DNA from 3 places in the Pseudomonas sp. S9 genome. Region 2 is predicted to be linked to each of the others. Evidence: predicted binding sites of a transcription regulator. Region 2 holds the regulator's gene; each other region holds the start of a gene.
The links. Region 2 encodes FliA, which starts transcription of late flagellar genes. Its sites were predicted from a motif close to CTAAAGTTTNNNNNNNNNNNGCCGNTAA; they were not measured.
Positions count from the first base shown of each region.

Region 1: a site for FliA is predicted at 1,637-1,664, ahead of motA (flagellar motor stator protein MotA). Genes of this name have one in related genera too.
Region 3: a site for FliA is predicted at 2,789-2,816, ahead of PSES9_RS0104330 (flagellar protein MotY). Genes of this name have one in related genera too.

Region 1 is NZ_AFFX01000008.1:5,231-13,453, forward strand. It holds gene motB (flagellar motor protein MotB) at 1-619, opposite strand, end outside; gene motA (flagellar motor stator protein MotA) at 630-1,481, opposite strand; gene PSES9_RS0115360 (HDOD domain-containing protein) at 1,699-3,216, shown strand; gene PSES9_RS0115365 (rhodanese-like domain-containing protein) at 3,378-4,193, shown strand; gene asd (archaetidylserine decarboxylase) at 4,272-5,150, shown strand; partial or broken gene PSES9_RS23740 (molecular chaperone) at 5,343-7,190, shown strand; gene PSES9_RS0115380 (EAL domain-containing response regulator) at 7,386-8,223, shown strand, end outside.
Region 2 is NZ_AFFX01000001.1:44,559-52,781, reverse strand. It holds gene PSES9_RS0100280 (chemotaxis protein CheA) at 1-663, opposite strand, end outside; gene PSES9_RS0100275 (protein phosphatase CheZ) at 676-1,464, opposite strand; gene PSES9_RS0100270 (chemotaxis response regulator CheY) at 1,484-1,858, opposite strand; gene fliA (RNA polymerase sigma factor FliA) at 1,989-2,735, opposite strand; gene fleN (flagellar synthesis regulator FleN) at 2,732-3,562, opposite strand; gene flhF (flagellar biosynthesis protein FlhF) at 3,676-4,977, opposite strand; gene flhA (flagellar biosynthesis protein FlhA) at 5,033-7,162, opposite strand; gene flhB (flagellar biosynthesis protein FlhB) at 7,277-8,223, opposite strand, start outside.
Region 3 is NZ_AFFX01000002.1:118,438-126,660, forward strand. It holds gene PSES9_RS0104315 (peroxiredoxin) at 249-851, shown strand; gene rnt (ribonuclease T) at 970-1,644, opposite strand; gene pyrC (dihydroorotase) at 1,641-2,687, opposite strand; gene PSES9_RS0104330 (flagellar protein MotY) at 2,867-3,799, shown strand; gene PSES9_RS0104335 (argininosuccinate synthase) at 3,930-5,147, shown strand; gene PSES9_RS22965 (hypothetical protein) at 5,315-5,605, shown strand; gene gloA (lactoylglutathione lyase) at 5,762-6,154, shown strand; gene PSES9_RS0104350 (aminotransferase class V-fold PLP-dependent enzyme) at 6,238-7,371, shown strand; gene PSES9_RS0104355 (PA3496 family putative envelope integrity protein) at 7,499-7,678, opposite strand; gene nth (endonuclease III) at 7,786-8,223, opposite strand, start outside.

The DNA.
Region 1 (8,223 bases), on a different contig from region 2:
TGATTTTTTTCGGCACCGCGTTGATGGTGTCGGTCAGCGCCAGCAGGATATCCTCGAAATAAGGCTGCAGGCGTGCACTACCGATGGCGAACATGGGCCGATTTTCAGCATCCATGATCTGGATACGCAAGCCATCCTGGGTGATTTCAAAGAGAATCTGATCCTTGAAATTACGCAATTGCGGATCTTCGTTGACCTTGTTCTGCAGTTCCTGCAGCAAAAGCTCCAGGCGCTCGCGCTCCATTTGCTCGGCAATGCTTTCGGCCTTTTGCGGATCAACCGAGCTGGAGTCGGCATCTCCCGGCTGCACATCGGTGGCACTTTCCGACTCCTGGGGCTGAATCTCGGGATTCAATGTTCGGTCGGGTGAAGGGGTTGGCGAACCGCCCAGATCAATCACATAAGGGCTGGCGCTTTCAGTAAAGCCGATCGGGTCCTGAAAGTAGCCGGAAATCAATTTTTTCTGTTCAGGCGTGGCCGACGACATCAGCCACATGACCATAAAGAACGCCATCATCGCGATTGCGAAGTCGGCAAAGGCAATTTTCCAGGCACCACCATGCCCGCCGCCAACGACTTTCTTGACGCGTTTTACAATGATTGGCTGATTATTCTCCATGATTCAGCCTTTAGTTCCCGCGCATTGCCTGTTCAAGCTCGATAAAGCTTGGGCGGTGCGCCGGATACAAGACTTTACGTGCGAACTCGACAGCCAGTGACGGTGGCATCCCCGAGGAAGATGCGACCAAACCCGCCTTGATCGCCTCGTAGACATTGACCTCTTCCTTGGCGTCATGCTCAAGGGAACTGGCCAAGGGGCCAAAAAAACCATAGGAGGCCAAGATCCCCATGAAGGTACCTGCCAGTGCGGTACCGACCTTTTCACCAATCTCGGCATTATTGGCTTCGGCCAGAACCGACATGGTAATCACGATCCCCAATACGGCGGCGACGATACCCATTGCCGGCAAGCCATCGGCAATCTTCGCAACAGCATGGCTGGGATGCTCAAGCTCTTCCTTGAGACTGGCGATTTCCATGTCGAACAGGCCTTCAAGCTCATGGGGGGCCATGTTGCCGGACGACATGATGCGCAGGTAGTCACAGATGTACGAAGTCATCCGTTCGTCCTTGAGGATCGCCGGGTACTTGCTGAAGATGGGACTCGCCGCCGGGTCTTCAAGATCGGCCTCAATGGCCATCATGCCTTCACGCCGGCTCTTGTTAAGAATTTCGTAGATCAGCTTCAGCACATCCAGGTAGTAGGCGTGAGTGAAGCGCGAGCTGAACATCTTCAACGATTTCTTGAACACATGCATAAAGGTGCTGCCAGGGTTCGCCTGGAGGAATGCCCCCAAAGCCGCGCCCCCGATAATCAGCACCTCGAAAGGATGCACCAATGCCATGACATGGCCGCCAGACATGATGAAACCACCCAGGACGCTGGCGAACACCACTATGATGCCGATGATTTTTGCCATAATTTAAAAACTTATCTGACCTTGAAGTAAGGGAACGACCGAAAGAGCCAACCTGCCACGAGCAAACACGGTGCCAGGCTCAACCGATAACGCAACCCTTGGCGCGCCTGGTTTTTTCAGCCTGTTACCCGGAATAATTAAAACAGCCCTTCTCTATATCGGAAGATTTGCGCGAGACTATAGTCAGTTAATAATAAAAGCCAGTTTGGCCCACCCGATGCCCAATCAAATTGCTAGACCGCGCACATTGAAAGCATGGCTGGAGCTGTTGGATAAACAGCCACTGCCCGTACAGATCGAAAGCCGACAAAAAGTCCTGGCAGCGCTGACTGACAGTCGCCGCTCCCTGCGCGAGATAGCAGAATTAATTCAAAGCAGCCCCGCCTTGGCAATCAGCGTACTGCGCGAAGCCAATGCCTCGGAAAACAGCCTGGGCGAACCGGCTGAAAGCCTCGAAAACGCACTCAACAGGCTTGGACTGCAGCGCACGCAAACCCTGCTTGAACGCCTACCGGCCCTGAGTAGCGAAGAAATACCGCTCGCATTGCGCCAGATTCAATTGATTAGCCAACATGCATCGCAGCAGGCAAATGGCCTGTTCTCCAGCCGCCTGGCCCGGCTGTGGCAGGAAATTCACTGGGGCAGCCTGTTGTTTCTTGCCCCAGCCTGGGCACTGGTATCGGCCTACCCCGACTTGCTCGATACCTGGGAGCAACGCGTGCTGGTCAAGGCCGAACCCGCGCAAAAGGTCGAAATCGACATGCTCGGCGTGCCCCTACTCCAGCTTTGCCTGGCCCTGGCCGAACGCTGGAAGCTGCCCGAATGGATCTGCTACAGCTACCGGCTGCTGCTCAATGACCGTCGCTTTCTGGCCAAAGCCCTGCTGATTGCTCGTGACAATGAGCACCCGTTGCACCAACAGCAATGCCTGGATGCCGACCCCGACCTGCAGCGCTGGTTTGGCCAGCCTGCCAACTGCATTCTCCTGGCCAACGGCCTGGCACTTTCAGCGCACCACGCCTGGGATGGCCCGCACAGCCTGCGCTGGCAGCAGCTTACCGGTTTGTACCTGCAAGTTCCGGTTGCAGACCTGCAACAGTGGGTCCACCAACAAGCCGCAATCAGTGCGCGCAAACTGGTGACCAACGGCCTTTGGCATCCCGCGCAAGCAATGCTCTGGCCTTGGCATGTCAGCCACCTGCAGCCAGCCAAGCCGCCACCAGCCGGGATCATCGACAAGGACGACTGGCGCCAGCTTTGCCAGCAACTGCTGAGCGAGCCAAGCGCGTTTAACAATGTGTTGCAACTCACTTCCTGCGCCAGCCGCGCCTTGCATGCCTGCGGCATGCAGCGCGTCTTGTTGCTCCTGGCGGATCGCACGCAAAGCAAGCTGGTCGCGCAACACCCCATCGGCCTCAATCAAGCAGCCAACGGTCTGAGTCTTGACCCACAACACAGCCAGGTGATTCGTACCCTGCTGAGCAAACCCGGACAGCTTCGCCTGACGCCTGAAAACATGGCGCAATTCTCTGCCCGCCTGCCCGGTGCGCTCAAGGAGCTGTTTACTGGCGAACATTTGTTGCTCAGGTCACTGGGCGCCAATGGCCGTGTGGTGATGATTGCGATCACTGATTGCGGCGGCGCAGCCTTTGATGAAAGCCGCCTGCAGCTCTTCGCCAAAACCAGCCAATGCATTGAGCGTGCAATCAGCAACTTTGCCAATCGCGGACGCTGAGCGAACAGCAAAATGCCGAGGACACAATCTGACAAGCCCTTGAGATCATGCTCGTACCGCGACAGGCCGTCTCTCGTACAGCAGTTGTTCGAAGCTTATCCAGCCTTTCCGCTACAATGGCGCCCATCAACCCATCAGCAACCTATTTACTGAGGTCCGGCATGTCCGCCTTCGCTGAACTCCCACTGGTTATTGAGCCTGCCGAGCTGGCCAGCCGCCTTGATGCCCCCGAACTGATACTGGTCGATCTCACCAGTGCCGCGCGCTACGCATCCGGGCACATTCCAGGCGCCTACTTTGTCGATCCGAAGCGTACACAACTGGGCCTGCCACCAGCGCCCGGCCTACTGCCCACCCATGAAAACCTGGAGCAGATGTTTACCGAGCTTGGGCATAATCCCAATGCCGTTTATGTGGTGTATGACGACGAGGGCGGTGGCTGGGCCGGACGCTTCATCTGGTTACTCGACATCATTGGACACAAAAACTATCACTACCTTGATGGCGGCTTGCTCGCCTGGCTCGCGGAACACCGCGAAGTCAGCGTCGCCCAGCCAGCCCTGCACAGCGCCAAGGTCGAACTGCAGCTCGATGACAGCCCGGTCGCCAGCCGCGAATACCTGCAAAGCCGGCTCCGCGCCAGCGACCTGGCAATTTGGGATGCGCGCGGCCCGAGTGAATACAGTGGCGAGAAAGTGCTGGCAGCCAAAGGCGGCCATATTCCTGGGGCCATTAACTTTGAGTGGACCGCAGGCATGGACCCGGCCCGCTCGCTGCGCATTCGCCAGGATATGGCCGAGGTGCTGCACAATCTCGGTATCACGCCCGACAAAGAAGTGATTACCCATTGCCAGACGCACCATCGTTCGGGGTTTACCTACCTGGCGGCAAAAGCCCTGGGCTATCCCAATGTCAAAGCCTACGCCGGTTCCTGGGGCGAATGGGGCAACCACCCCGATACCCCGGTAGAATGCTGAGCAATCGCTTGCACACGCATTAGCCAGTGCAGTGCCTGCAACATCGCCGCACTGCACAATCAAGAAAGCCTCTAAGGAATTGCAATGAAACAACGCCTATTCATCATCAGCCAATATTTGCTGCCACATCATTTGTTGTCGCGGCTGATCGGCTACGCTGCTGAGTGCCGCACGGCCTGGTTCAAAAATCGCCTGATCAACTGGTTCATCAAGCGCTACAACGTCGACATGAGCCAGGCGCAGGTCGAAGACCCAACAGCTTTCGAGCATTTCAATGCATTCTTCACCCGTGCCCTCAAAAACGACGCACGCCCACTCGACCTCAGCGATGACGCAGTGCTCTGCCCGGCAGACGGCGCCATCAGCCAACTTGGCAAAATCGAGCACGGCCGGATATTCCAGGCCAAGGGGCACAATTTCAGCGTGGTCGAATTGCTGGGCGGCGATACCCAGCTGGCAAGCCCGTTCATGGGCGGTGAGTTTGCAACGGTTTATCTCTCGCCCAAAGACTATCATCGCGTGCACATGCCGCTGTCCGGCACACTCAAACAGATGATCTATGTGCCAGGTCGCCTGTTCTCGGTCAACCAGGCCACAGCTGAGAACGTGCCTGAGTTATTCGCCCGTAACGAACGCGTGGTTTGCCTGTTCGACACCGAGCGTGGCCCGATGGCCGTGGTGCTGGTTGGTGCAATGATAGTTGCCTCGGTCGAAACCGTCTGGGCTGGCCTGGTCACACCGCCTAAGCGCGAGCTGAAAACCTTTGCCTACGATGAAGCTGCACGCGCGCCAATCCATCTTGAAAAAGGCGCCGAAATGGGCCGCTTCAAACTAGGTTCGACCGCCGTTGTATTGTTTGGCCCCGAGCAGGTTAAATGGAGCGAGGCCCTGACCGCAGGCAGCAGCGTCCAGATGGGTCAACTCATGGGTTCCAAAGCGCTGAAGGCTGACGCATAGACACCGCACGACACCCAATAGTGTAGAGTTGCAAAATCGCTCGATCAGGGATTCCGGGCAGGACTGAGTCATAATGAACTGGAGCAATAGCTTTGTGACTCAGCTACCTACGGCGAGCTTTTTATCCAGTGTCACACAGGGATGATGCTAGAGTTTCTAGTATGACCACTAGAATGTTGGCCCTTTGCCGGCATGGAGTATTCAGGTTTGACTGAGACACAAGCACCTCACCTCTTGCTTCGCGTTTCGACGCCGAAAAACCAGAGCCTGTCGTTCTGTGACTCTACGCCGCGTGACCTCAAACGCTGGATAGCCCACCTGCCCAAAGCCAATATTGGCGAGACAGCTCGCCAGCTTTACCAGGCTCTGGTCGAGATCAACCAACTACTGACCCCTTCCGACAATCGCTTGCAGCTTTTGGAGTTGTTGCGCCCGGAAGTGCACTATGTCTGTCAGCATCTGGAAAAGCACTTCCTCAATCAGGCCATCGTCCTTGACGAGCGCCCGCGCAAGGTTGCCAACCTTTGCCAGGCCCTGCAGAACCATCTGGCAAACGGCTACAAGCTGGTTATCTCGCGTAACGTCATCAAAACCACCAAAGAGTCGAAGCAACTGCTGACAATCGCCCTGCAACGTGCGATCCACAGTCTTTGCGGTCCACTGGTGCGAGCCAGCCAGTTGTATTGCCCCGTTCCAGAAGGGTTGTGGTTTGAGTTGCATCAGCTGTATTTGATAGCCAAGCAGCGCGGCTTGAAAAACATCGTGGTGCGTGATCCTTTGGCCCGCCGCAGCCAAGGCTTGAGCGTCGAGCAAAACTATATCTTCGCGGCATTGATCGGCTGCTCGCGCTGTAACCAGATGCGCCAGAGTTCGATTGCCCGTGTCGCCGAAGCGCTTGAGCAATGGAGCACGCTGGTCAATATCGAGGACGGTAACGACCCCGAAAGCTTTTTCGCAATTGCCACCCAGCTCGATGGCCCGCCACGCTACACCTCGTTGTTTCAGAGCAAAGACCTGCAGATTGCGATCGGTATCGACACCCATCCGCTTGTCGATGCACTCAAGGAACACCTGCTCCTTGCACCCGAGGCGGCAGGCAAGTCACGCCTGGTGGTGCCGGAAGGCTTGAGCATCGACCTTTTGCAGCACCTGAGCGCCGCCTGGGGCGATATTTCCGAGCGCACTTTCCAGCGCAGCACAGGCCAGGGCTCGCTAAACCTGTGCATTGGCATGAGTGCACTGCACTATTTCATCGCCAACAAGCCCACATTTGCCGACATCCTCAAGCTACCCGTTGAGGTCAGCAAAGTTGAGTTCAAAGAATCAACGGGCAGGCCGGACATCTGGTCAAACGCCTTCGACGCCCAGAAAAATCCATCCTGGGATCATGGCCTGCCTTTAGAAGAGATCGAATACGAAAAACCGCAAGCGCCAGCCCATGCCAGCGCGCCAAATGAGCCTGCCCGGCAAGACGCCGACAGCTCGCAAGTTTTCCCGACGTTCGAGCTGCCCATTATCAATCTCAGCCCCGGCGGTTATTGCCTGACCTGGCCAAAGGACGTCCCCAGCCAGTTGCAAGCAGGGGAACTGCTCGGCATCCAGGACACCCCGGGCCAGGCCTGGAGCGTGGCGGTGGTTCGCTGGATACGCCAGGCGCGCGGTGGCGGCACCCAGATGGGGATTGAACTGATGGCCCCTCACGCACAGCCTTGTGGCTTGCAGCTGACCCGTAAAAGCGAGCAAAACAGCAGCTATCTACGCGGATTATTGCTACCGGAAATCAGTGCGATATCGCGCCCGGCATCGGTCCTGGTGCCACGTCTTCCGTTCCAGGAAGGCAATAAAGTGATGGTCAATATAGCGGGCGTGGAACACCGCGCCGTGCTGGGTCAGAAGCACGCCTCGACCGGCAGGTTCAAACAGTTTGAATAACGCCTCAGCAGCCTTGCAACTGAAGACCCCGGGAAGCCCGTCACACCCGCGGGAAGCCAACGCGCCGGTTCGGAGGAAGACTTTGACTCACTCTGGAAGTCGCTGTAGATTCCGTGCATCTTCACTCATTCAGTGAGCCGCCAGCGTAACTAATCCAGTGTGGCAGCTTTGTTTTGCATCCCCTGGCCCAACGCACCCCCAGTGCGCACAGCACAAGAGCCAAAGCGGCAGGCAGCAACAACCCCACTGACGATTAACCCTTGGCCGAGAGCTCGAATACCTTGGCGCAGATCGAACTAAACAATGGCCATCGAAAAAAAGACAATCCGCCTACTGATACTCGAAGACTCGCAAAATGAGGCCGAACGCCTGGTCAGCCTGTTTCGCAACTCCGGCAGCGCCACACGCGTCCACCGCCTGACCTCCAGCGATGATCTCAATGAAGTGCTGCAACAAACCTGGGACCTGTTGATTTGCGCCCCCAGCAGCGAACAGCTGTCGCCAACCGAGGCCATCAGTACCATTCGGCGACTTGCCAAGGATGTCCCGGCCATACAGTTACTCGCCGATAATGATTCGGACAGCATCACCGAGGCCCTGGCCATGGGCGCGCAGGATGCCTTGCCGCAAAGTGATGACGAACGCCTGATCCTGGTTGCCAAACGGGAGCTGCACAACCTTGAAGAGCGCCGGGCCCGCAGACGCGCGGAAGTTGCCCTGCGTGAAGCCGAAAAGCGCTGCCAACTGCTACTCGAAAGCTCCGTCGACGCCATTACCTACGTCCACGACGGCATGCATATCTACGCCAACCGCGCTTACCTGGAGCTCTTCGACTACGAAGATGCCGATGAACTTGAAGGCATGCCCATGATCGACTTGATCGACAGCGGCGACCAGGGTGAATTCAAGAATTTCCTGAAGAACTACGCAGATAGCGAAAGCACGACCGAACTCAGGTTCTCAGGGGTAAAAGCCGGCGGCAAGCGGTTCAAGGCGCGCATGAGCTTTCTGCCTGCCACCTATGATGGCGAACCTTGCACCCAGGTGGTCATTCGCTCGGATGCCGACAACAGCGAACTGGAAGAAAAGCTGCGTGAAATCAGCAGCCAGGACCTGGTCACCGGCCTGTTTAACCGCACCC
Region 2 (8,223 bases):
TTCGGGAACCGCCGCCTCGGCCTTGGCTGGCGCGGTTGAAGCCTCGCCTGTGGCGAACTGGCCCTTGCCGTGCAATTGATCAAGTAGCGACTCGAATTCATCGTCAGTGATTTCATCACTGGCAGCCGGGGCATCGACCTGCTGTGGCGTTTCGTCAAGGGCGTCGAGCAACTGTTCAAATTCGCTGTCGGTAATATCGTTGGAGGTTGCCGCAGTCGGCGCAGTAGCAGGCGCAGCAACAACTGGCGCTGGGCTGGCGACGCCCGCAGCAGGCGTTGGCTCAGCCAGCTGGGCCAATGCAGCCAATAGCTCCGGGGTCGCGGCAGTGGGCGTGACACCTTCGCGTACTTCACTGAACATGCCATTGACGGCGTCCAGTGCCTCAAGCACAACGTCCATCAACTCCGAATCGACCCGGCGTTCGCCTTTACGCAAGATATCGAAGACGTTTTCCGCAATATGACAGCACTCCACCAACTCATTGAGCTGGAGAAAACCGGCACCGCCTTTAACTGTGTGAAATCCCCGAAAAATCGCATTGAGCAGATTCATATCATCCGGGCGGCTCTCAAGCTCAACCAACTGCTCGGACAATTGTTCGAGTATCTCGCCGGCCTCTACCAGGAAATCCTGGAGAATTTCTTCATCGGCGCCGAAGCTCATATGGACGTGCTCCTAAAATCCCAGACTGGACAACAGATCATCGACGTCATCTTGACTCGCTGCGACGTCATCAAGCTTATCGGCATGAATCTGCGGACCTTCACCCTGAGATGGATTTTTTTCTTGTTGTTTTTCTGCACGCAATGCCTCCTGGTCATGTTCGATGCCGGCATAGCGATCAACCTGGGTGGCCATGAGCATCAACTTGAGCAGATTGCTTTCAACTTCAGTGACCAACTGGGTGACGCGCTTGATCACCTGGCCGGTCAGGTCCTGGTAATCCTGGGCCAGGAGAATATCGTTCAAGTGCCCTGACAACTTGCCACTGTCTCGCTCGCTATTGACCAGGAACAACTCGACTCGCTTGGCCAGCTCACGAAAATCTTCGGCGCCCATTTCGCGGCGCATGAAACGCCCCCAGTCGGCACTCAGGCTCTGCGCCTCGGTGCGGATATCATTGACCAGCGGCGCACTCTGCTCGACCAGATCCATGGTGCGATTGGCCGCATCCTCGGTCATTGTCACCACGTAATTGAGGCGTTCGGTTGCGTCGGTAATCTGCGAGACTTCGGTCGCATGGGGCAGGCGCGGGTCAAGCTGGAAGTTGACGATTGCGCTGTGCAGCTCGCGCGTCAGCTTGCCGACTTCGTGATAAAGACCACGGTCGCGCACTTTGTTCAGTTCATTGATAACCTGGACAGCATCACCAAAATTGCCGCGCTCAAGGCTTTCAAGCAATTGGTGGGCATTACTTTTCAGGGTCGATTCAAAGTCACCCACTTGGGAATCATCGTGTTCCATAACAACCTCAGCGCAGACATCAGCCGTTTACACGCTCAAATATCTTTTCTATTTTTTCTTTAAGCACTTGAGCAGTGAAAGGCTTCACCACGTAACCGTTTACACCGGCCTGGGCAGCCTCAATGATCTGGTCACGCTTGGCTTCAGCGGTCACCATAAGTACCGGCAGTTGTTTCAGCCGTTCATCCGCACGCACTGCGCGCAACAGCTCAATACCGGTCATTCCCGGCATGTTCCAGTCAGTCACCAGAAAGTCGAAACTGCCGCTTTGCAGCATTGGCAGTGCAGTGGTGCCATCATCGGCTTCAGCAGTGTTAGTAAACCCCAGATCACGCAGGAGGTTTTTGATAATGCGGCGCATCGTTGAAAAGTCATCAACGATGAGGATTTTCATGTTCTTGTCCAAGTCGACCTCCGTACCTTCCCCAGTGCACTCAGCAGCCTGAATGCACCCTCTAATCGTGAAACCGGCCTGGCTAGGCACCTGCGTGCCTCGCTATACAAGGTTTTCAGTATCCAACTATTTATCCAGCTCGCCACTCGCCCAGGCGCGCACGCAAACGTGCGGCGCACTGGCTGTGCAACTGGCTTACCCGAGACTCGCTCACGCCCAGCACTTCACCAATTTCCTTGAGGTTGAGCTCTTCGTCGTAATACAACGAAATGACCAATTGCTCGCGCTCCGGCAAGTTGCCAATCGCATCGGCAAGCGCTTTTTGAAAGCGCTCTTCCTCGAATTCGCGTGATGGGCCTGATTGACTGCTACTCACATCTTCATGCAGGCCGCTATTTTCTCCGTCCTCAAGCAGGTCGTCAAAACTGAACAGGCGGCTGCCCAAAGTGTCGCCAAGAATGCCGTAGTAATCTTCGAGACTCAATTGGAGTTCGGCCGCAACTTCGTGATCTTTAGCGTCACGACCTGTTTTTGCTTCAATTAATCGAATTGCATCACTGACCATGCGGCTATTGCGATGCACCGAACGCGGTGCCCAATCGCCTTTACGCACTTCATCAAGCATTGAGCCACGGATACGAATACCGGCAAAGGTCTCGAAACTGGCGCCTTTGGAGCCATCGTATTTTTTCGAAGCCTCAAGCAAGCCGATCATTCCGGCCTGGATCAAATCATCGACCTGAACGTTCGCAGGCAAGCGCGCCAAAAGGTGATAGGCAATCCGCTTGACCAATGGCGCATACCGTTCGATTAGCTGATGTTGCAAGTCTTTACCTTGCGCTTTGCTATACATTCGGAGTCCAGACGCCGCTGTCATGCCGGCGTATCAGTAGCAGGTTGTTGCACCAGACGCTCGACAAAAAACTCCAGATGCCCACGCGGATTGGCGGGTAAAGGCCAGGTGCAGACCTTCTGGGCTATTGCTCGAAACGCCATGGAGCATTTTGAACGTGGAAATGCTTCAAAAACTGCACGTTGCTTCTGCACGGCTTTGCGCACCGACTCGTCATAAGGCACGGTGCCAACGTATTGCAATGCGACATCGAGGAAACGGTCGGTGACCTTGCTCAGTTTGGCGAACAGATTTCGCCCTTCTTGCGGGGTGTGCGCCATATTGGCCAACACTCTGAAACGGTTCATGCCGTAATCGCGGTTAAGCAGTTTGATCAGGGCATAGGCATCGGTAATAGACGTTGGCTCATCGCAAACCACCACCAGCACTTCCTGCGCTGCGCGTACGAAACTGACAACCGAGTCGCCGATTCCGGCTGCGGTATCGACAATCAACACGTCAATATTTTCACTGATGTCGCTAAATGCCTGGATCAGGCCGGCATGCTGCATGGGCGATAGCTGAACCATGCTTTGCGTGCCCGAAGCTGCCGGCACAATGCGAATACCGCATGGCCCCTGGATGACCACATCGCGCATGTCGCATTCGCCACTGATGACATCTGCCAGCGTGCGCTTTGGTGTAAGCCCCAGCAGCACATCAATGTTCGCCAGCCCCAAGTCAGCATCCATCAGCATGACGCGCCGGCCTTCCTCGGCCAGCGCCATTGCCAGGTTGACGGACACGTTGGTCTTGCCGACGCCGCCCTTACCGCCAGTAACTGCAATTACTTGCACTGGGTGCATAGCCATTTAATTACGCTCCTTGTTCACGTTGGTCAGAAGCATCCTGTCCATTGAGCTTCGACTAAGATGAACACAACAAGCTTGCATGCAAGCTGTATCAAAGATCATGTGGTGACGCATCAACTCGCCTGTCTAGCCGGTTGCTGGTAAAGACCCGCAAAGACTTCAGCCATGGTGTCTTCGCAAGGTTCTTCCTGTGCTTGAAGGCCAACTGCGCGGCTGACCAACTGATGACTGCGCGGCAGCTGTAGATCATCAGGAATTCGAGGACCATCAGTCACATATGCAACTGGCAGGCGCTGGCTCATCGCCAACCCCAGAACCTCACCCATGCTTGCCGCTTCATCCAGTTTAGTCAGAATACAACCCATAAGCCCACAGCGCTTATAACTATGATAAGCCGATTTCAGTACCTGATTCTGACTGGTCGCGGCCATCACCAGGTAGTTTTTCGCATTAATCGAGCGGCTCGACAAGGCTTCAAGCTGCATTCGCAGCGCCGGGTCGTTGGCTGGCAGGCCTGCAGTATCGATCAAAACCACACGTTTGCGCATCAAGGGGGTGATGACCTGGGTCAACGATTGACTGGGATCAACCAGCGTCACCGGCACATTGAGAATGCGGCCCAGGGTTTTCAGTTGTTCCTGAGCGCCAATGCGATAGCTATCCAGGCTGACCAGCGCGATATTCTGCGCGCCGAACTTCAGTACATAACGCGCCGCCAGCTTGGCAATGGTCGTGGTCTTGCCCATGCCAGCCGGGCCGACCAGGGCAATAACACCACCCTCTTCCAGCGGCTCCTGCTTGGGAACCTGAATCGCGTGAGCCATATGTGCCAACAACATGCGCCAGGCCTGGCGAGGCTCGGCAATTTCGCCAACGCGCTCCAGCAAGGGCCGGGCGACATCCGCGGGCAAGCCCATGCGCTGCAGGCGGCGCCACAGGTTGGCTTGCTGGGGCCGACGGGTTTGCATCTGCCCCCAGGCGATCGAGCCGAGCTGGACTTCGATCAGCTCACGCAGCCCAGACAACTCAGAACGCATGGCATCGATAGTGTTTTGATCAACCGCCGCAGCCGCCGCTTTGGAAGATGCACGTACGGCAGCATCCAGCGGGCTTTCAACCTGCTCCGACAGCTCAGCGAATAGCTGCAGATCCTTGGCCACCTCAGGCTCGACGCGCAGGCTCAACTCAGCATGGGCCGCAGCAATTTTCGACTGGGTTTTGCGCAGTTCGGTTTCCAAGGCAGGGTTCGGCTGGCGCGCGGGCGCCGCAGGAACCTGGTAATCCAGCGCGGCGGTCAACTCGACGCCGCCCGCAACACGGCGATTACCGATGATCGACGCGTCAGCGCCCAGCTCTTCACGAACCAGCTTCATGGCTTGACGCATATCGGCAGCAAAAAAGCGTTTAACCTGCATACCTGTGACCTCGGTTTTGCGGCGGCTGGACAACATCTGTGCGATTCAGCACCGCTTAATTCTGACCCACCGTCGCAACGATGGTGACCTGCTTGTTATCGGGTATTTCCTGGTAAGCCAACACATGGGCATTGGCTACCGCCATTCGTGCAAAGCGCGAGAGCATCGCCCGAACCGGCCCGGCGACCAGAAGAATCACTGGCTTGCCGAGCATTTCCTGGCGCTGAGCTGCATCGATCAAGGAACGTTGCAGCTTTTCAGCCATGCCCGGCTCCAGCAAGATGCCTTCCTCGGAGCCTTGACCGGCCTTCTGTACGCTATTTAGCAATATCTGTTCCAACCTTGGCTCCAAGGTGATCACAGGCAGCTCGGGCTCTAGTCCCACAATGCTTTGCACTATTGCACGGGATAGCGAAACACGAACTGCCGCCACCATAGCGGCGGGATCTTGACTCTTTGGCGCGACATTGGCGATGGCCTCGGCAATGGTCCGGATATCACGCACCGGCACCTGCTCCTGCAGCAAGGCTTGCAGCACTTTAAGCAAGGTCGACAGCGATACCAGCCCCGGCACCAGTTCCTCAGCCAGCTTGGGCGAGCTCTTGGCCAACAGCTGCATGAGTTGCTGGACTTCTTCATGGCCCAGCAACTCATGGGCGTGCTTGTGCAGCACCTGGTTGAGATGGGTCGCAACCACGGTACTGGCATCGACCACTGTATAGCCCAGCGACTGCGCCTGGTCGCGCTGGTTAACATCAATCCAGACCGCTTCAAGACCGAACGCCGGATCCTTGGCGGCAACCCCGTTGAGGGTGCCAAATACCTGCCCCGGGTTAATGGCAAGCTCGCGATCCGGATAGACTTCTGCCTCCGCCACGCTGACGCCCATCAAGGTCAGGCGATAGGCATTGGGCTGTAGATCAAGGTTGTCGCGGATATGCACCGAAGGCATCAGGAAACCCATCTCCTGCGACAGTTTTTTACGTACGCCCTTGATCCGCGCAAGCAACTGGCCGCCCTGGTTGCGATCAACCAGTGGAATCAGCCGATACCCCACTTCCAGCCCGACCATGTCGACCGGCATCACATCATCCCAACCCAGTTCCTTGACGTCCTGGGCACGCTGGGCAGGTAGCTGCTCTTGCTGGCGCTGAACCTCCTTGACTTCCTCCTCCTTGACCTTGCGCTGCTTGTTGGCAATCCAGTAGGCCGCACCGGCAGCCACCAGGCCAAGACTGATAAAGGAGAAATGTGGCATCCCCGGCACCAGCCCCATTGCAATCATGATGGCAGCAGCCACGGCCAGCGCACGCGGCGAGGCAAACATCTGGCGGTTGACCTGCGCCCCCATGTCTTCGGAGCTGGAAACCCGGGTCACCATGATTGCCGCCGCAGTCGACAGCAGCAGCGACGGAATCTGGGCAACCAGGCCGTCACCAATGGTCAACAGGGTGTAGACCTTGCCTGAATCGGCAAAGCTTAAACCGTGCTGGAAGATACCAATGGCGACACCGCCAATAAGGTTGATGAAGAGGATCAGCAGGCCGGCAATGGCATCACCACGGACGAATTTGCTGGCACCGTCCATCGAGCCGTAGAAATCCGCTTCCTGGGACACTTCGGAACGGCGCTTTTTGGCTTCGGCCTGCTCAATCAGACCGGCATTGAGATCGGCGTCAATCGCCATTTGCTTACCGGGCATGGCGTCGAGGGTAAAACGCGCGCTCACCTCCGAGATACGCCCGGCACCCTTGGTGACCACCACGAAGTTGATGATCATCAAGATGGCGAAGACCACGATACCTACAACGTAGTTGCCACCAATCACCACCTCACCAAAGGCCTGGATCACCTGCCCCGCTGCCGCGTGGCCATCATGGCCATGGAGCAACACCACCCGTGTAGAGGCTACGTTTAGCGCCAGGCGCAGCAAGGTGGCCGCCAGCAGGATGGTTGGGAACACCGCAAAATCCAGCGGGCGCAAGGCATAGATACTGACCAGCAGCACCACGATCGCCAAGGCAATGCTGAAGGTAAACAGCACGTCGAGCAGAAATGGAGGGATCGGCAGCATGACCATGCCAAGCATGACCAGCAGCAACAGCGGGATACCCAGGTTGCCCTGGCGCAACCCCGAAAGATTACTGCGCACGTTACCGATAATCTGTGAATGATCTACCGCCACATCTTTACCCCAGCAGGTTCAATCTTTTGACGCGAAAGCGCCTTTCACTGGGGTTTTGCAAAATCCCGTCCAACTTTGCCCTGCGCCTCAAAATTCCCTGAAATAGGCAGGGAATCAGTCGTCACGACGCAAGTCAGGCGGGATGGGTAGATCCTTGAGGCTATCGGGACGCTTGCCTTTGCCAGCCTGATACTGGCGTAACTGATAGACATAGGCCAACACCTGGGCCACCGCCAGATACAGGCCAGCCGGGATTTCCTGATCGATTTCCGTCGAATAGAACACCGCCCGCGCCAGCGCCGGGGACTCCAGGAGCATGACATCGTGTTCCTGGGCGATCTCGCGAATTTTCAGCGCCGTAAAATCGCCGCCCTTGGCCAACATCACCGGGGCACTTCCCTTGGTCGGGTCGTACTTTAGCGCCACGGCAAAATGCGTGGGGTTGGTGATGACCACGTCGGCCTGCGGCACGGCCTGCATCATTCGGCGCTCGGTCATCTCACGCTGCAATTGACGGATGCGCTGCTTGACCTCGGGCTTGCCCTCGCTGTCCTTGTACTCGTCGCGCACTTCTTGCTTGGTCATCATCAGCTTTTGCTTGTTGTCCCAGATCTGGAACGGCACATCCACCGCAGCAATCAGAATCAAGCCACAGGCAATCCACAACGCACTCCAGCCCACCACTTGCGAGGCATGCATGATGGCGTTTTCCAGCGGCTCATGGGAAATTGCCAACAAGGCATCGCGATCCGCCGACAGCACCAGCAAGGCGATGATCAGGATCACGGCAAACTTGGCCAGCGCCTTGACCAGCTCAACCAGGGCCTTGGTCGAGAACATTCGCTTGAGCCCTGCCGCCGGGTTCATCCGGCTGAACTTGGGCGCCATCGCCTGCGCCGAAAACAACCAGCCACCCAGGGCGATTGGACCAAGGATTGAAGCGATCAGCAGCGCCATGAACAATGGCACCAGCGCCTCGAACGCCACTTGACCGGCGGCCATCAACCAGATGCCCATATTGCGTTCATCAAGTATCACTTCGCGAGGCAGTGAAAAACTGC
Region 3 (8,223 bases), on a different contig from region 2:
GGATACTAATGTTAATGAGAATGCTTGTCAAAGCCATCCGCAGCGTATGTTGGATAAATCGAAAAACCCTGATGAACGGTTATCCCCTGGCTGAGTTGCCTTGCAGGACCCAAGGTCAAAAAGCGGTGGGCGAGGCCTAAAATCGAAGTGTATGATGGTGGGCCCAGTCAGTGCGGGGAGCGTCATTGCGTTGTCGTGTTATAGCGCTAGGCTACTCGCACTACTCAAAACTTTTTAGGAGATATCGAATGAGCGTACTCGTAGGTAAGAAAGCCCCTGATTTCGACGTCGCAGCTGTATTGGGTACAGGCGAAATCGTTGACAGCTTCAGCCTGTCCTCTGCGATCAAAGGCAAATATGGCCTGGTATTTTTCTACCCGCTGGACTTCACCTTCGTATGCCCTTCGGAGCTGATCGCTCTGGATCACCGTATTCCTGAGTTCCAGGCGCGTAACGTTGAAGTGATCGGTGTTTCCATCGACTCCCACTTCACCCACAACGCATGGCGCAACACCCCGGTAGACAAGGGCGGCATTGGCCAGGTCAAGTACACCTTGGCAGCTGACATCAACCACGACATCTGCAAAGCCTACGACGTTGAGTCTGAAGGCGGCGTGGCTTTCCGTGGCGCTTTCCTGATCGACCTCAACGGTGTTGTTCGCTCGCAGATCGTGAACGACCTGCCGCTGGGCCGTAACATGGACGAGCTGCTGCGTCTGGTTGATGCCCTGCAGTTCACCGAAGAGCACGGCGAAGTTTGCCCGGCAAACTGGAAGAAAGGCGACAAAGGCATGACTGCATCGCCAGACGGTGTTGCTGCCTACCTGTCCGAGAACGCTGCCAACCTGTAAGGGTTTGCCTTCAGGTGGGCGCTGCTCACCTGAGCGTTACCTGGCGCATAAAAAAACCGGCTTATGGCCGGTTTTTTTATGCGTTGTTCATGAGTTCAGCATCGCCCGTGCAAGGGCTTCAGTCGTCGAAGTCTTCCCAGCCACCCATCTCTTTCCAGCGGTTGACGATGCCGCAGAACAGCTCGGCTGTCTTTTCGGTGTCGTAACGTGCCGAATGTGCTTCACGACCATCAAACTCGATGCTCGCCGCCTGGCAGGCTTTGGCCAGAACGGTTTGGCCATAGGCCAAGCCAGCCAGGGTTGCGGTGTCGAAGCTTGAGAATGGATGGAAGGGGTTGCGCTTGATGCCGGTACGGGCAACCGCCGCATTAAGAAAACCAAGGTCAAAGCTGCTGTTGTGCCCAACCAGAATGGCGCGTTTGCATCCATTGGCTTTCAGCGACTTGCGCAGGCCACGGAAGATTTCAGTCAGGGCATGTTCCTCGCTCACCGCCATGCGCAGCGGATGATCAAGCTTGATGCCGGTGAACTCCAGCGCCGCCTGTTCGATGTTCGCCCCCGCAAAGGGTTCTACACGGAAGAAGTGGGTGTGGTCGGGGTACAGAAAACCCTGTTCATCGATCCCTACTGTGGTTGCGGCGATTTCCAGCAGCGCGTCGGTGGCACTGTTGAAACCGCCGGTTTCGACATCTACCACCACCGGCAGATAGCCGCGAAAACGCGCCGCCATTGGGTGGCGCGGGCCTGAGGGCGCGTTGCCCTCCAGTTCTTCTTCGTACTGATCTTCACTCATTGAGTTTGCTCCAGCAGGCGCCAGCGCAGGGTTTCACCAGCACGCAGTGGAGTAACAGTTTGCTCACCGAAAGGCAGGCTGGCCGGTACGTCCCAGTCGTCACGGACCAGGGTAATGGTCTCGGTATTGCGCGCCAGGCCATAGAAGTCGGGGCCGTTGAGGCTGGCGAAGGCTTCGAGTTTGTCCAGGGCATTGCGCTGCTCGAAAGCTTCGGCATACAACTCTATAGCGGCGAAGGCTGTGTAGCAGCCGGCGCAACCACAGGCTGATTCCTTGGCGTGCAAGGCGTGCGGCGCCGAGTCGGTGCCGAGGAAGAACTTGCGATTATCGCTGGTGGCGACATCAAGCAAGGCTTCCTGATGCACATTGCGCTTGAGGATCGGCAGGCAATAGAAGTGCGGGCGAATACCGCCGACCAGCATGTGATTGCGGTTGTATAGCAGGTGGTGAGCGGTAATGGTTGCGCCTACGTTGGCAGGTGCGGCCTTGACGAACTCCACGGCATCACGGGTGGTGATGTGTTCGAAAACGACTTTCAAGGTTGGGAAGCGCTCGACCACTCGACCAAGGTGCTCATCGATAAACTGTTTTTCGCGGTCGAAGATATCGATGTCACTGCGGGTCACCTCTCCATGAACCAAGAGCGGCAAGCCGACTTCGGCCATGGCTTCCAGGGTGGCGAATATATTGTCGATACTGGTCACGCCGGAATCGGAGTTGGTGGTCGCGCCGGCTGGGTACAGTTTGGCAGCATGGACAAAGCCCGAGGCCTTGGCGCTGCGAACATCTTCAGGGCTGGTCTGGTCGGTGAGGTACAGCACCATCAACGGTTCGAACTGGCTGCCTTCCGGACGGGCGCTGAGTATGCGCTGGCGATAGGCACCGGCTTCGCTGGTGTTGCGTACTGGCGGAACCAGGTTGGGCATGATGATGGCACGGCTAAAAGTACGCGCAACGTCAGCCACTGTGTGCGGCAGAACAGCTCCGTCGCGCAGGTGAATATGCCAGTCATCGGGACGCAGCAGAGTAAGACGGTCGATCATGGAGGCTTCCAGGCGGGTAAAACGTGGCTCGAATCCTACCGGAAAACCCCCATCAGAGCACGCCGTCCGTGCGCTTAACGCGCAAATCCACGACCAGCGTACTTAAGTTTTTGCGCCTGCAACCGATATCAAAGGCAAACCCGTGATTACGTGTGGAGCCCACCGTGCGCCAACTTTCGATGACCCCACTGTGCTTGCTCATTGGCTTGAGCACCTGTTTGCCTGCATGGGGCATTAGCTTTCAGACGCGTCTGGAGAATGTTGAGTGGACAGTGGAGGGCGATAAGTTCGAGTGTCGGCTGTCGCAGCCCGTGACGGATTTCGGCGTCGGTGAGTTTGTCAGGAAGGCTGGTGAGCAAGCCACTTTTCGTTTGCAGACCCAAGGCCGCTGGCTGAGCCCTGGCTCGGCAACCTTGCTTGCGGCGGCCGCACCGTGGCAGCCGGGACGCTCGGATATCAACCTGGGTCGGGTTGGGGTTAGCGACGGCAATATTCCGTTCAACAGTTCCCAGGCCCAAGCCGGACGTTTGCTCGCCGGGTTGCTGGATGGTCGCAGCCCGTTGGTGCAGCATCTGGCTATTCAAGGAGGAGAGCGGGTTGAAGTCCGCCTGCTACCGGTCAAGTTCAAGAAGGCCTACACCGATTACCTGGCCTGCACCGCCAAGCTGCTTCCGGTTAACTTCAATCAGGTCAGGCAGAGTCGCATTGGCTTTCCCAATGGTGGCGTCGATCTTAATCCAATGGCCGAGGCCAAGCTGCAGATACTCCTGGATTTCCTCAAGTCGGATCCTGCGGTCAATCGAATTCTGCTTGAGGGCCATTCCGATAACAGTGGCAGCCGTTTGACCAACCGCGACTTGTCGCGGCGCCGGGCAATGGCGGTCATGAGCTACCTGGAAGCGCACGGTGTGCCAGCGGAGCAAATCACCATGCGCTTCCACGGCGAGCGCTACCCAATAGTGCCCAATAACAGCCCGGCCAATCGGGCGAAGAACCGGCGCGTGTCCATCACTTTGGATAAAGTCCCCGAGCAGGCTGTTGAAAAAGCCCCGGATGAGCCGGCTCCGGCGCCAAAAGCTACAGCGCCAGCCGATCCCGCCGCGACTTCCTGACCGGGTTTTTGCAGTCGCATCGGCTAAACAATTTGTCGCCTCGTCGTCTTAAGCTGTCGCGCCTCTGTAAATTGGCCGCCAGGGTCAGTAGAATGGTCGGCTTTCCGTACAACCCCATGGAGTTCATGGCATGGCCGATGTAAACAAGGTAGTCCTGGCATATTCCGGTGGCCTGGACACTTCAGTGATCCTCAAGTGGCTGCAAGATACTTACAACTGTGAAGTAGTGACCTTCACTGCTGACCTCGGTCAAGGCGAAGAAGTTGAGCCAGCTCGCGCTAAAGCTCAGGCCATGGGCGTCAAGGAAATCTACATTGATGACCTGCGCGAAGAGTTCGTTCGCGATTTCGTCTTCCCGATGTTCCGTGCCAACACTGTTTACGAAGGCGAGTACCTGCTCGGTACCTCGATCGCGCGTCCGCTGATTGCCAAGCGCTTGATCGAAATTGCCAACGAAACCGGCGCTGACGCCATTTCCCATGGTGCCACCGGCAAAGGCAACGACCAGGTTCGTTTCGAACTGGGCGCCTATGCACTCAAGCCGGGCGTCAAGGTGATTGCCCCGTGGCGCGAGTGGGACCTGATGTCCCGCGAAAAACTGATGGATTACGCTGAAAAGCACGGCATCCCAATCGAGCGCCACGGCAAGAAGAAATCGCCATACTCGATGGATGCCAACTTGCTGCACATCTCCTATGAAGGCGGCGTGCTGGAAGATACCTGGACCGAGCACGAAGAAGACATGTGGCGTTGGACCAAGTCGCCAGAGCTGGCGCCGGACACCCCAACCTACATCGAACTGACTTACCGCGCGGGTGACATCGTTGCCATCGACGGCAAGGAAATGACGCCTGCAACTGTGCTGACCGAGCTCAACCGCATCGGTGGCGAGAACGGTATTGGTCGCCTCGACATCGTCGAGAACCGCTTTGTCGGCATGAAGTCGCGCGGCTGCTACGAAACCCCAGGCGGCACCATCATGCTCAAGGGGCACCGCGCCATTGAGTCGATCACTCTGGACCGCGAAGTCGCTCACCTCAAGGATGAGCTGATGCCTAAGTACGCCAGCCTGATCTACAACGGTTTCTGGTGGAGCCCTGAGCGCACCATGCTGCAGCAGATGATCGATGCCTCGCAGGTCAACGTGAACGGCGTGGTTCGCATGAAACTGTACAAGGGTAACGTTATCGTTGTCGGCCGCAAGTCGGATGAATCGCTGTTTGATGCCAACATCGCAACCTTCGAGGAAGACGGCGGAGCCTACAACCAGCAAGACGCCGCAGGCTTTATCAAGTTGAATGCCCTGCGCATGCGTATTGCTGCCAACAAGGGTCGCAAACTGATCTAAGCTTTCAGTAGTCCATCAAGCCTCATATAGCCTTGTCTATATGAGGCTTTTTTATGCGTCATTGGTTGGCGCGAACAGGTGAAAAGTTGGCTCATCTCTGACGGTTCAGGCGTTTGAGCCATGGCGGATAACCTTCGCGTTGTCCGCCTTTAAAAGGAGTAGTGCTCATGTACAAATTACTCGCTGGCCTAAGCCTTGGCCTGTTTTGCTTGAACCTCCAGGCTGGGGTTATTGACCCCGATTGCACCCCTGAAAAGGCAGCTAAAAGCGCAGCCATGAAAGCCACCGTGGGTGTTGGTGGTCGCTGTGATGCAAAAGAAGCCGCTTCCGATAGCATGGGTCTGGACGACAAGAAAGATAAGGTCGATGACGCAAAAGATGGTATCTCCGACAAGAAGGACCGGGCGCATGATGCCAAGGACGATCTAGGCCGAAAAACCCTCAAGAAAGCGCTTTAGAGCGCTTTCCCTATAATCCAGGTCCAGCGCTCCAGGGGCTTGATCGAGCGCAAGACTGGTCAGAATCCGTTAGGGCGCTCACAATAGGCTTTCATTTAGTAGAGGCCAAATAGTGGCCTTTTGCATTTGCCATAACGACTCTATGGAGCCTTTATCATGCGCTTGTTGCATACCATGCTACGCGTCGGCGATATGGATAAATCCATCGCTTTCTACACCGAAGTGCTGGGCATGACCCTGCTGCGCCGCAAGGATTATCCGGACGGTAAATTCACCCTGGCCTTTGTTGGCTACGGGGATGAAGCGCACAACTCGGTACTTGAACTGACCCACAACTGGGGCACCGAAAGTTACGACCTTGGCAACGGCTACGGGCACATTGCCCTGGAAGTCGAGGACGTTTACAAAGCCTGTGATGACATCCGCTCGCGCGGCGGCAAGATTACCCGTGAACCAGGCCCGATGATGCATGGCACCAGCATTCTTGCGTTTGTCGAAGACCCGGACGGCTATAAGATCGAGCTGTTGTCGCCCTCACGCAACGACTGATTTGCCACTTGCCAGCCCAGGGCACTGTGCTGCAATCCAGCCGAGCCCTGCGCATTTACTGCCACTGTCTACAAGGTAACCCTATGCACAATTCAGTCTCATCTGTTGATCCAGAAGGCCTGCTTGAATATTCGGTGGTGTATACCGATCGTTCGCTGAATCACATGTCGCAGTCATTCCAGCAGGTCATGAATGATATTTCGCGCACCCTCAAGCAGGTTTATAACGCCCATGCAGTGGCCGTGGTTCCAGGCAGCGGTACCTTTGGCATGGAGGCCGTCGCGCGTCAGTTTGCCGGCGATAAAAAATGCCTGATCGTGCGTAATGGTTGGTTCAGCTACCGTTGGACGCAGATTCTCGAGATGGGCAAGATTGCTGCGCACAGCACCGTACTCAAAGCGCGGCCTGTAAGCACTGAGCCCCAGGCAGCGTTTGCCCCAGCGCCTATTGAAGAAGTGGTTGCCGCGATTCATCGGGAAAAGCCCGACGTAGTCTTTGCTCCGCACGTTGAAACCTCATCTGGAATCATTCTTCCAGACGCCTACATGCGCGCCATTGGCGATGCGGTGCATGCGGTTGGCGGTATCTTCGTGCTCGACTGCATTGCCTCTGGTGCGCTGTGGGTTGATATGCAGGCCAATGCCGTGGACATTCTGATCAGCGCACCGCAGAAAGGCTGGAGCGGGTCGCCATGCTGCGCATTGGTAATGTTCAGCGAGTTGGCTCGCGAGCGTATCGAAAGTACCGAAAGCAGCAGCTTTGCTTGCGACCTGAAAAAGTGGCTGCAGATTATGGGCGCCTACGAGCAGGGTGGTCACGCCTATCACGCGACCATGCCAAGCGACTCACTGGTGCGCTTTCGCGATGTGATGAAAGAAACCGAGCAGTACGGTTTTGATGTAGTGCGCGATGAACAACAGGCGCTTGGCGATAGGGTTCGTGCCTTGCTGGCAGAGAAGGGCTTTAAAAGTGTGGCGGCGGCGGGCTTTGAAGCGCCTGGCGTGGTGGTTTGCTACACCGATGATGCCGATATCAAGACCGGTAAGAAGTTTGCTGCCCAGGGCTTGCAGATCGCCTCGGGCGTGCCTCTGATGTGTGACGAGCCCGCAGACTTCCAGACTTTCCGTTTGGGCCTGTTTGGTCTTGATAAGCTCAATAACCTGGAGCGCACGGTCGCAACCTTGGCGGACGCGTTGGATAAGGTACTGGCTGAATAGCCACTGGTTTGGCGGGGTGAAACAATGCAATAGCGCTGGTTCTGGACCGCGCTATTGCCTTTCAACCTGCTGAGTCGATCCTGCTGCGCTATAGGCTTCAGGAAGGGCCGTTGATGCAGGGCAGTGCTTACAAATCGAAATCGTATTCAGCCAGCTGTTTGTTCAGGCGGCGTTCGTCCAGAAAATTATCAATGATGCGGCGCTTGGTCAGGTTGGTTTTCGCCACCTCAACCGGTGCATCGTTATCATCGCTATCGTCTGAGACAAAGTCGTCGTCGAGGTCCAGGTCTTCTTTGTCAGTGCTCATATCTTCCACTCCGGGCTGTGCAAGCCATTTGCGCACCTTATAGCGGCAAAATCGCAGCGGGTAAAAAAGATTTTTTCAATCAGGAGGATAGAAAAGTCACTGTAAAATCAATCGTCAGATGTTTTCTGCTTGTATTCGCACAGATCTTCGATGCGGCAACTGCCACAGCGCGGTTTGCGCGCCTGGCACACGTAGCGGCCGTGGAGGATCATCCAGTGGTGGGCGTCGAGTAGAAAATCCTTGGGGACAAACTTCAGCAGCTTCTTTTCGACCTCTAGCACGTTCTTGCCCGGGGCCACGCCCGTGCGATTGCTGAAGCGGAAAATATGGGTGTCGACCGCCATGGTGAACTGGCGGAATGCCGTGTTGAGCACCACATTGGCGGTCTTGCGGCCCACGCCTGGCAGCGCTTCGAGCGCTTCGCGGGTTTCTGGCACCTGGCTGTTGTGCAACTCAATCAGCATACGGCAGGTTTCGACGATGTTTTTTGCCTTGCTCGGATACAAGCCAATGGTTTTCACGTACTCGCACAGGCCGTCGTACCC